One region of the Marinomonas mediterranea MMB-1 genome, then DNA from elsewhere that is predicted to be linked to it. Evidence: predicted binding sites of a transcription regulator. Region 1 holds the regulator's gene; the other holds the start of a gene.
The links. The regulator PhoB, encoded in region 1, activates phosphate uptake and scavenging genes when phosphate is short. The targets are predictions, from matches to a motif close to TGTCATANNNNTGTCANA.
Positions count from the first base shown of each region.

Region 2: MARME_RS06615 (phosphatase PAP2 family protein) is a predicted target of PhoB. The motif match lies at 2,969-2,986, and genes of this name have one in related genera.

Region 1 covers NC_015276.1:4,587,663-4,593,736, forward strand. Annotated here, with positions in the region: gene MARME_RS20800 (chorismate--pyruvate lyase family protein) at 1-58, shown strand, start outside; gene ubiA (4-hydroxybenzoate octaprenyltransferase) at 162-1,016, shown strand; gene phoB (phosphate regulon transcriptional regulator PhoB) at 1,135-1,830, shown strand; gene phoR (phosphate regulon sensor histidine kinase PhoR) at 1,867-3,186, shown strand; gene MARME_RS20820 (response regulator) at 3,339-4,205, opposite strand; gene cysZ (sulfate transporter CysZ) at 4,255-5,028, opposite strand; gene MARME_RS22630 (hypothetical protein) at 5,021-5,242, shown strand; gene MARME_RS22635 (ABC transporter substrate-binding protein) at 5,338-5,811, shown strand; gene MARME_RS22640 (peptide ABC transporter substrate-binding protein) at 5,887-6,074, shown strand, end outside.
Region 2 covers NC_015276.1:1,464,204-1,470,277, reverse strand. Annotated here, with positions in the region: gene MARME_RS06625 (dienelactone hydrolase family protein) at 282-1,187, shown strand; gene MARME_RS06620 (MJ1255/VC2487 family glycosyltransferase) at 1,291-2,376, opposite strand; gene MARME_RS06615 (phosphatase PAP2 family protein) at 2,373-2,891, opposite strand; gene MARME_RS06610 (hypothetical protein) at 3,100-3,669, opposite strand; gene MARME_RS06605 (phospholipase A) at 3,786-4,781, opposite strand; gene MARME_RS06600 (5-carboxymethyl-2-hydroxymuconate Delta-isomerase) at 4,802-5,149, opposite strand; gene MARME_RS06595 (2-hydroxyacid dehydrogenase) at 5,432-6,074, opposite strand, start outside.

The DNA.
Region 1 (6,074 bases):
CTATGGTCCGGGTATCTTGGTTAATGAAGCATTTTACCCTACCATAGGCCAGCTGTAGCGTCGCAGTGAGTAGCACCATCGCGCGCTATCATTGCTAAATAAAATACGATTGAATAAGGTCGTTCGCATCCGACTATGACAACTAGGGCTCGTATAACTCCATGAGTAAACTCTCTGATTACGCCGACCTCACTCGCTTTAACCGACCCATTGGCTCTTTTTTGCTTATGTGGCCAACGCTTTGGGCATTATGGCTTGCGGCGAACGGTTGGCCTGAATGGCACTTAATACTGATTTTCGTATTAGGTGTGTTTAGTATGCGCTCCGCAGGCTGTGTCATTAACGACTACGCAGATAGAAAAGTGGATGGGCATGTAGAGCGAACGAAAAACCGTCCACTCCCATCGGGCCGCGTTGGTGAGAAAGAAGCACTGCTGCTTTTTGCTGTTTTAGCCGTACTCAGTTTTATCCTCGTATTGTTTACTGATCTACAAACCATTGCGCTTTCTTTCGTGGGTCTATTCTTAGCGGCACTGTACCCATTTATGAAGCGCTATACCCACCTGCCTCAAGTGTTTTTAGGTCTGGCATTTTCGTGGGCAATTCCAATGGCCTACAGCGCTCAAGGCGGCAGTTTATTTGATGTGCAGCTGTGGATGTTGTTCGTCGCCAATGTCTTCTGGACGGTCGCGTACGATACCTACTACGCCATCACAGACCGACCGGATGACTTGAAGATTGGCGTAAAATCCACTGCTATTTTATTTGGTCAATACGATCTCTTTGTGATCCTTGTTCTGCAAGGTTTAACCTTGTCATTATTAACTTGGATCGGGATTACATCCCACTTAAACTGGCCCTATTTTATCGGCCTCGCGGTTTGTGTTTTTTGGTTCTTTAAGCAATATAAACAAGGACAACACAGAGATCGCCAAGCTTGCTTTCGTTCATTTTTAGATAACAATCGAGTGGGCTATACGGTCTTTATTGGGTTGGTTTTAAGCTATATAGTCTAAAACCATGTTCTTTTTACGTCTATTCGTGTCTTAATTATGGCATAGTTGTGACATTTTAATGTAACTGTCACATTTACTCGTTTAAATATTCACCGTTCCTGAGATGAGGATAAATCCCGTGACCGGTAAGAAAGTACTAATCATTGACGACGAAGCACCCATTAGAGAAATGATTGCTGTAGCGCTAGAAATGGCTGGCTACGAATACCTAGAAGCCGAGAATGCACAGCATGGACATGAGATCATAGTCGATCACCGTCCTGACTTGATTCTTGTCGACTGGATGATGCCTGGAGGCAGTGGTATTGAATTGACTCGCCGCCTTAAAAAAGACAGCACAACAGCAGAAATTCCTGTGATTATGCTGACAGCGAAAAGCGAGGAAGACAACAAAATTCAGGGACTGGAAGTTGGTGCAGACGATTACATCACTAAACCCTTCTCCCCTAGAGAATTAGTTGCGCGTTTAAAAGCCGTATTGCGCCGCGCAACGCCACAAGGTGTCGACGAGCCAATCGAGGTAGACGGACTGCTTTTGGACCCAATTAGCCAACGCGTTAGCATCGGCAATAAACCACTTGAAATGGGTCCAACGGAGTACAGGCTGCTCAAGTTCTTGATGACGCATCAGGAGCGCGCCTATTCTCGAGCACAATTACTGGATCAAGTGTGGGGCGGCAATGTCTATGTTGAAGAACGCACGGTTGACGTACATATTCGTCGACTGCGCAAAGCCATTGGCAACACTCACGACTCCCTGATTCAAACTGTCCGCGGAACTGGATACCGCTTCTCCTCTAAACGGATTGCTTAGAGACGCATTAACAGATAAACGGATTATAAGACGAACATGAAACGAATCTGGAAACAGGCTCTGCTAAACTGGTTTATTGGCTTAATCGCAACCTTCGCCATCGGTTTTGCGTTAAGCCAGATTGCGATTGCGTTACTGCTGTATGTCTTAATCAGCTTAGCGTGGCAGATGTATCAGCTGTACCAGTTTCACTCGTGGTTACGCCGCTCAGGAAAAGCCTCTCCTCCAGAAACCAGTGGTATCTGGGGAGAAGTGTTCGACGCGGTTTATCGTCTGCAAAAGAAACAACGTAAATCCAAGCGAAAGATGCGCCAAGCTCTAAATCGAATTGAGAACTCAACCGCCGCCTTAAAAGAAGGCGTAATCATGGCGGATAATCAAGGCAATTTAGAGTGGTGGAATAATTCAGCGGGACAATTTCTTGGCTTGGTACGCCCTGTCGATCGCAGTCAAGCTATTACCAATATCGTCCGAAACCCAGACTTCTATCGTTACTTTACCCAAAAGCGATTTGGCGATCCTTTAATCATTAAAAGCCCAGCCAAAGAAGGGGCGTTCCTAGAAATTCAAACCACACTGTACGATCAAAACGACCATCTAATTTTTATTAGGGACGTAACGCGTTTACAGTTGCTAGAACAAATGCGCAAAGACTTTGTCGCCAATGCCTCGCATGAACTCAAAACGCCACTTACGGTGATTAAAGGCTATTTAGAAACCCTAGGCATGTTCAAAGATAATTTGCCTCAGAGTATGCAACGCGGCATTGATAATATGGCCGATCAATCTGAGCGGATGGAAAACCTCATCGAAGATTTGCTGTTACTGTCTCGGCTAGAAAGCAATGACAAGCGAGAAAATGACACTTGGCTTCAGGTGTCCGATATTTTCACTGCCATTGAGAAAATGGCGCAGCCTATCTTACATCCAGACCATACTTTGAGCTTCTCTGTCGAAGAAGGCGCTCAGGTTCATGGCTCCTACAACGAGCTCTACAGCGCATTTTCGAACTTAGTCGTAAATGCTATTAAATACTCGCCAAATGGCGGTGAAATTAACGTAAGGTGGGAATCTGACGACGTCAGCGGTTGTTTCGCAGTACAAGATGAAGGTTTAGGCATCGATCCGCGTTATATTCCTCGACTCACAGAGCGTTTCTTCCGTGTGGACAAAGGCCGAAGTTCTAAAACAGGTGGTACGGGATTAGGCCTCGCCATTGTCAAACACGTTCTTTTACATCACTCAGCGAAGCTACAGATCCGCAGCCAACCTAACTATGGAAGCACCTTCTCTTGCCACTTTCCAGCCAACCGAGTCAAAAACATTACTTCTTTAGACAACGCGTCTGGCAAGTAATCTAAGGTAGAGCACACGACAAAGGCTCTTAGTCGCACTACAAATGTTCTTAGCAATGGTGCCGAGCGTCTTTAGGGCTAACTTTCGAGGACGCTGCTTTTGAGGGTGTAGGCTTGAGATTTATGTAGAAGCGGCGCAATGTTGTTAAGGCGCTAGAGACTTTCAAACAGCGCCTTAACAAACGCTTCTTTTTCTGCATCTTGATCGATCAAGCCAAGCGTCACCGTTAAAAATGCTGAATCATGTTTCTTATCAGTCGTCGCCACGGATTGGATAAAATAGTTCAGGCGGTTCACTTTTTTGTCGAATTCCAAGTCCAGTACGGCCTGCCCAAGCACTTGCGGGATGACATCATCACTTTTAATCAGCACAGTGGCTTCATTTTTAGAGAATTTGACCACCATGCAACGAAATTGCTTTCCCTCGAAGCGCACTAACGTGGGGATTTTCACATCTTTAATTGCTACGTCAGGAGTAGGGGCGGTAGGGTTAACAATTTTAGGCGAACTGTTCTTAGGAGCTTTACTCGCACCGCCCATTAGAACGTCCAAAGAAGCCGTCGCAACGCCGCCTGAGCTTGGCGCCGTTTTTGCCGCCGCTTTTCCATTTGCGCCCGCACTCAACTTCTTTTCAATTCCATGCTTTTTCGCCGCTGATATGATTTTTTGATTCAGCTGCTCTGCCGAAAAAGGTTTGCCTAAATAATCCGTTACGCCGGATTGAACCGCTTCAACGACGTGAGACTTATCGCCACGGCTGGTAATCATCACAAAAGGCACGGCTTCTTTGGCATACTGTGGCTGTTCACGACACCATTTTAACAGTTCAACACCTGTCATCTCAGGCATTTCCCAGTCACACAACACCATATCAAATTGAATTTTTTGAAGTAATTGTTGTGCTTTTCGGCCATTCACAGCCTCTTCCACTGTCGTACCGGGGAAAGATTTTCGTACTGAACGTTTTATCAGATCACGAGTGAATGACGCGTCGTCAACGACTAGTATTTTTAAAGACATGCAAACGCCTGTTTCTATTTCTATATTCGGTTATTGAGTGTTGCTCGTTTTATTCATTGCTCATTGCTACTGGTACACTGACCAGCTCAAAACGATCGCTAAATTGATCTATCCAAAGCAATGTCGCCGCAACAACGGCAATCGGCATAACAAACAGGTTCAAAAGAGGAATCGTTAATCCAGCCATTACAATAAAGCCAAATGTCCAACACAACAAAGGCTTAGTTCGCAGTGTTTCTCTCATTTCTCGAAAACTTAGCTTATGGTTATCAAATGAGTAATCCATGTACTGAACTGCAAGCATCCAAGCAGAGAAAAGCAGTAATAAGACAGGCGCGACAAAGTTAATAACAGGAACAAAAGAAAGCAGCAATAAGATGATCAGCCTAGGTAAAAAGTAAAATAGCTTCTGCAACTCTCGCTGAATCGAGCGCCCCGCAATTTTCATCACTTCACCCATATTGAGGGTCGATTCAAACTGTCTTCCAGTCTCACGTTCCTCAACCTTTTCTGCGAGAAACGCCATAAATGGCGCGGCAATAATATTCACCCCCATTGAAAAGCTGTAAAAAAATGCCACAGCGACAATCGAACCAAATACCAGGTAAAACAGCCAATTTAAAAATGACATCCAACCGGGTAAAAAGCCCATCATATAGTCCACAACAACGCCGAAGTACGACAAGGCAACCATGTATAACAGCGCCATTAAAATCACATTGGCAAGCAAAGGCGCAAGAATAAACAGACGCATTCCAGGCGAGAGGATAACAGGGAGTGACTTAAAGAAAGCACCGACGGCTTGAAAAGGTTGAATGAGCACGATTACACCTTACGAAAAGAATCCATTTGATGGCACAAGAATACCATGGCTTGATATTTGGCTCTATAAAGAAGCTCAAATAGACTCTATCGCGGCGCTTAAATTGACGGAGCTGAATACTAAATTTCAAGCTACCACCGAAAATAAACACCTAATAAAACAACTAATAAAAGCCTTTTTTCATACCTGTATTTTCATGAAACGCATAACCTAATTAATTATTTCGATTGTAGCGAATTGGCAAACTATTGAACTATGAAAGCGCACGGTAGGCCTTGATATATCGAGGCCTGCCAAACTACATAAAAAATGCAAAGGAATAGTATAAAAATTCAAAACCGTTGGCGCTTAACGGCGTTACTCTCAATTACCCTTTCCTGTTTACCGCTTCAAGCAGCGACCATCCCAGAGGGAACCTCTCTTTCGCCAGTTCAAGAAATTGTTAGAAACGGTGGTCAAGAGCCTACCTCTATCGATCCTCAGCTTATTCAGGAGGATGCAGGCTGGATACACGCTTTCGATCTATTTGAAGGGTTATACAGTCAAGATCCCGAAGGAAACCTTGAACCAGGTGTTGCAAGCAGTTACGCCGTTAACGCAGACAATACGGTTTACACCTTTAATTTGCGCAAAGATGCAAAGAGGTCAAATGGTGAACCAGTTACGGCAGAGGACTTTGTTTATGGTTTCAACGCGCGGTTAATCCTGCCACCGCCTCTCCGTGCGCCTGGTACATGCAAATTCCGTCATCGACAAGGTTACCTATTTGCCAATCACCAATGAAAGCGCTCAACTTAAACGCTATCAAGCAGGTGGTTTAGACGTCTCTGGATTTCCTCTCTCTCGCACTTTACGAAGATTAAAAAAGACTTACCAAATGACGTTCGCATCGACCCCATGCTGGGCATCTACTATTATATTTTCAACACTGACGTTGCGCCGTTTAACGATATACACGTTCGTAAAGCGCTACCTTATAGTATTGATAGAGAAATGATCACGAAATACGTATTAGGCACTGGGCAGCTTCCTGCCTACGGCTTTGC
Region 2 (6,074 bases), 1.6 Mb from region 1:
TCTTGTTAACTTTCTTGCCAATATGCTCAATATTGAACAGCGACACTTGCCTCGAATAAAGAAGAGTTATCCGTACGCTGAAGCCAGTGGACTTGTTCATACCTTCCGTAACTAAACCAATCCATAGACAGTGAACGTATCGTAAAGTGAAGGCATCGTCTAATAAAGTTGTTTAAAAAACTTTATTAGACGATGTATTTGAACCCAGAACCAGTAATCAAAACCGGTAGTCGGAACATTTCTTAAACTGCTCATACATCAGAAAAGGGAAAGGTGAACACGTGACTGAACTCAAGCAAGCAAAAGAAACGATCGAAATACCTCAGGAAGCATTTGATTGGTATGACGAATACGCCCATGGCGACATTGACCGCCGGACATTTATTTCGAGACTGGGAACGCTGGGGATTGCTGGACTGTCCTTATCGGCAGTTGCGAGTGCGTTAATCCCAAATTATGCATTGGCAGAGCAAGTGTCTTTTAATGACCCAGAAATAAACGCGTCTTATTTGGAGTTTGACTCACCACAAGGACACGAAAAAGGGCGAGGCTATTTAGTCATTCCAGCAAACACATCAATGGATAACAAAAAACCCGCCGTTTTGGTTGCCCACGAAAACAGAGGCCTAAACCCTTACATCAAAGATGTGGCTCGACGTCTCGCTAAAAAAGGGTTCGTTGCCTTTGCACCCGACGCGCTGTTCTCTCTAGGTGGATACCCTGGTAATGATGACGAAGGCAGAGCGATGCAAAAAACGCTCGACCGAGCAAAAATAGAAGCGGACTTTATCGCCGCTGCCAACCTACTGAAGCAACATGACATCACCACAGACAAACTCGGTATGGTTGGATTTTGCTTTGGAGGGTACTTAACCAACCAACTTGCCGCATCTCTGGGGGCAACTTTAAATGCCGGAGCGCCGTATTACGGCACACCACCTAAGTTACCTGTAGCGGACATTAAAGCACCGCTTTCACTTCACTTCGCACAACTAGATAAACGAGTAAATGGCTATTGGGGAGAGTATGAGAGCGCGTTAAAAAATGCCGGCGTAAAATATTCAGCGTATATGTACGAAGGTGTAAATCATGGATTTCACAACGACTCGACTGCAAGGTACAACGAAGAAGCTGCAGAACGTGCATGGGACAGAACCATTGCATTTTTTAACGAAACACTAAGCTAGGAAGCCACTAACAAAAAGTACGAATAAAAAGAAGGTACAAATAAAGGCAACGGATAGAAAACAATGAACCCGTTGCCTTTATGACAAATATTAGGTAACTAAATCAGTACGCTTTTGCAAGCTTGAACTCTCCAGTGTCCCCTAAACCAAAATCTAAACCAGGTATGGGAGACACTTGATCCCACAGGCTACGACTTAATTCTTCGATAGAACCTTCAGCGCCGTTACAGATCCATTTTGCCACGGCACTTGCAACATCAGGATAATCAATTTTTACCACCGAACCCTCTTGTAACCATTTACGAATCACGGTATTCGACAAATAAGAGGTTGTACTTGCAATACCCAATAAGTCTAAGGCCAAGGCGTTCGAATGTTGTTCAATCTGCCCTTTCAATGGCTTTGCTAAAATTCGACGCCCCAGCATTAATGCCTCAGAATTCAACTCAAAGCCAGCATTGCAAAGTACGGAACGACACTCACCTAGATTCTTATGAAAACCGCCTCTCGAAAACGGATAAACGGTCACGTTATCGTATATACCTGGTTCAATGTCATTACAATGAAAGCGAAAATGGTATCCCGGTATATGCTCTAACCAATCCATCACCTCTTCACTGTTCTCAAACGGTAGATACACCAATACGTCCTTCTCACTAACAGAGTATTGAGTATCTTTTTCTTGCATCAGAGGAGGTAAAATAGGGTTGCCAAAATGATGCCAATGGGCCCCCAATGAGACATTAACAGGCGCGAAATTGGACATAATCCACGCTCCCAATTTGTCGCCTTTGTGTTTAGGGACGTTATAATTAAAGGCATACTGATGACCAAACCCAATACAACGGATTCCTTTTCTTTTTGCTGCCCACGCAACAACCGGCTCATAATCGGTGATAATTAAATCATAGCCGTCTAGATCTAAGCGCTTAATGTCTTTTCGCAAGGTCAGCAAAGACGCTTTGCGACAAGTAGCAAATAAATCTAACTTACCGTCTCTCGCGACAAAAGACAGGCCTTTAAAAGTACGATAATTTCCAAAGGCCTCCATATCGAAATAGTCTTTCTCTTCCCTGCCAGAAAAGACGTAATCAACTTCGATATCCAATCCCTCAAAAGCATCAGCCATTGCTCTAGCACGCGTAATATGACCATTTCCAGTCCCTTGAACACCATATAATATTTTCATATACCAACCATTGTTAACGCCATCATTGCACAACTAGAGCCAAGCAAAGCGCCCATAAGCGTGTCCGTTGGAAAATGAACGCCTAAAAAAATTCTCGACAACCCAACATGGTAAGCCCAGACATACCAACCAATTTGAAAGTCAGGTAACCATTCCGATAAAAGAAACGCCATAAAAAACGCCCCTGAGGTGTGACCAGAGGGAAATGAAAATTTATCAGAAGGAATAATAAAACTGCTAAAGTTGTCTAATATATCGGCAGGACGATTTCGTTTGAAGCCTTTCTTTAGTACCAAGTAAGATAAGCGCTCTACAGTGAAGCCCGCTCCCATGATAATCACCCAAGCCGTCTCACCAACGTACCAAAACACCATTGCTAAAACTGCATACAAAGGGCCATCAGCCGTCTTGGAGATAGCTCTACTCATATTGGTAATCAATACACGGTGTTTACGAGCCATACACCAATAAAAGGTTTGCACATCCAATGCGTGGATACTTTTCAGAAAAGGCATATCACCACCTCGATTAGCTGATTTTTTGCTTATTATCAGTAATGTACCGAGTATAAATGTCAGTAAGGTGGCTATTTAATGACGCTTTTATGACGTGAGAATTGAGGCAAGAGTCATCTAAAAATACCGTACCGGAAATAAAAACGCCCCAGTGATTGGAGCGTTTTTATTGGGGGAATTGCTAATTCAGAGCATATTCAGCGTAAGCTTACTTCATGCCGTTCATTGCTTTGAATTTAGCGATAAGCGCTTCTGGCTTATTTTTCTTGTTGCTAGAATTCAAAGCGTAAACGACTGTTTCGCCTTTTGGACCCGCACCAATGTCAGTGTAACGCAATGGCACTTCACCCACTGTACGCGCCGTATTCATCTCTTCAAGAGATTGGAAAACATAAATACGGCCTTCTGTACGCATTTCACCGTAGAAGTCTTCTGCGCCTTCTAGGTTACCATCGTACATATCGACGCTCGCGATGCCCGATGTTTTCTTTTTGTCTGCGCCAGTCAAACCGAAAACAATTGTTTCGCCATGTGGGCCTTCGCCGATGCGAACTTTACGGAATGCGGTTTCACCGACAGCCATGAAGCTTTCGTAGATACCTTTATCATCAAAAACATAAATACGGCCTTCATGATGCACTTCGTACATGTCTTCGTTATTCAAAGACATTTCAGCAGAAGCCATATCATCAGAGGACTTTACGTTGCCTTGGCCACATGCCGTTAGCATTGCTGCAACCAATAACCCGCTTGCAAGAGGTAGGAACTTTTTGTTCATGGTTTATCTCCTAGTTAAATCTAGGTAACACCCTAAGAGAAAAATGTGTCAGAAATAAGACAAAAAGATGACCATATGCTTACAGGTCAGTTTTATGGCCTTTTAAATCTTTGATTCTAAAGCCAATTGGTAAGCATAATTCCAAAACCTAAACTTCGCACATGATTATTATAATCCAAGAGAGATTGACCATAACCTTCAAAGTATTGCACATACCCTCGTGTTTTCCCCCAAAGAGGGAAATTAACGCCAAGCTGTATCGCGCCTTTATTACTTGAACGAAGATTATTTCTGATCATTACGTCATAGCTGTAATCCTCATCAATTAAGACTGCCGCCACTTCACCGTAACCGAGATACCGCTCAATATTAGGGTTGTCATCGTCCTCACGGTTTTCATGTATGCGGTACCAAGGCTTAATCGACACGGCAAGATGTTCATATTCAAAAACAACATCAACAAACAGACGATTCCAAGAACGAGACCTCGCACCACTTTGACCATTAGATTGATGGTTGATTCCGTAAGCTATGTACGAAGGTGTGACGCCCAAAAACTGGCCATCGAGCTTATCCACGATAAACGCCTCTGGCTCATGAGAGGTGTCTCTAAAGGGTGCTGATATTTTACTATTATACGCTTGCCAGAAAGCTTGCTGCGTATAAGCGAACCACAGAGTAGAGCCACGCCCAACAATGTCATACGCCACGGGAAATTTCACACTTAGTTGAAATTTAAACTCAACATTGTCAAGAACCCCGTCGCTACTGTCGTTTACAACAAACTCTCTACCGTTAGGATCGTCTGTGTAGGTAACGGGTAAAAAATAATTGGGGCGGTGTGGCGTCAAAACAAATGGGTTTGACAACGAGCTCTGCTCCCTTAAAGTTCGCTGGCGAATCAAACCATCTTGCTGAACCCGCTGTTGTATGCTCTCAGGGACCTCTGGCTCTTTTGGCAAAGGAATCCCCAGCGAAGTTTCGTCCTCTGTCTTTAATGCCTCACTACCATCGAGCTGTTGAGAGGTGGCAAAAGCGACATTCACGACACAACTACCTATCACAGCCAACAAAACAATGACTCGAATAATATTCTTTGTTGTCTCAGCCACAACTTGGCGCAGAGCCACCATCAATCAAGCACAACACGTTTGGAATACGTTGCCAATTCCATCTCAACGACTTCAACCGTTAAGCTAATATGTTTAACAGCCAGTAGCGTTAGCTGATGCAAAACCTGTTCTGATAACATCGCTCTTTGAGCCTGAGTACGACCCTCAAGAATTTTAACAACAACATGCACGAATGCATCTTCTTGACCGCCCGTCATATAGGTTTTATAAGCCACCGCTCGCAGCTTAAGGTCAGACTCTTCAAACAACTCGGACTCTAAACACCCTTTTTTTACGGCTTCAAGCCATTCGTCTGGAGGAACTTCCTGCGCTAGGTTTTGACTGTATTCAACAATGCAGTGTGGCATATTAGACTCCCTATTGTTTTCATTTTACACCTCATCAAAAAGGCGGGGGCAAAGACCGTTTAAGGACAGTTACAAGCCATATTAACGGTCTTAAACAAAAGGCTCAATATACGAAACACCTAATCTGCTTTTCACACTACAGCCATAGGGAACGCATGAACAAGTCCACTGGCTTCAGCGTGAATAACGCTTCTTTATTCGAAGTAAATGTCTGGAGACAAGTGTCGCCGTCCAATATGAGCATATTGGCAAGAAAGTTAACAAGACTTATTCGTACGTTCCCTAGTACCCTTTTTTTACATCTACGCATTCAGGCAGCATATTAAGATTACGATACGCTCGAATATTATTCGCGACGATCACACTGGCGGTATCAGGATTCGTCGGCGCAGAAATGTGCGGTAATACGGTAATGCTTGGGTAGGTCCAGAACGCATGAGAACGAGGCAAAGGCTCTCTATTAAACACATCAAGCACTGCATGTTTGATAAGGCCAGTATTCAGGCCATACAAAAGTGCATCTTCGTCAATTATTGGACCACGCCCAAAATTAATAATCTGAGCGCCCGGCTTCATTTTTTTAACCGTTTCAAGGTTAATAAGCTCTTTCGTACTGGGCGTAGACGGCAATAAGATAACGATAATATCACTTTGAGACAGAATAGAGTCCAACCCTTCTTCGCCTGAATAACACTCGATACCCTCTAACTCTTTTTGTGATCGGCTCCAACCGCTTACTCTAAAATAATTGCCCTTCAACCTCTTCGCGCATACTTGACCCAACTCGCCAAGCCCAAGCACACCGATTTGCACCTCCTCCGGTTGAGCAACAAAGTGCTGATGCCATTCTGCTTTTTGTTGCTGTTTAAGGTAAGCAGGCATATCTCTATGCAAATAAAGAACCCAGCTCAAAACCGCTTCAGAC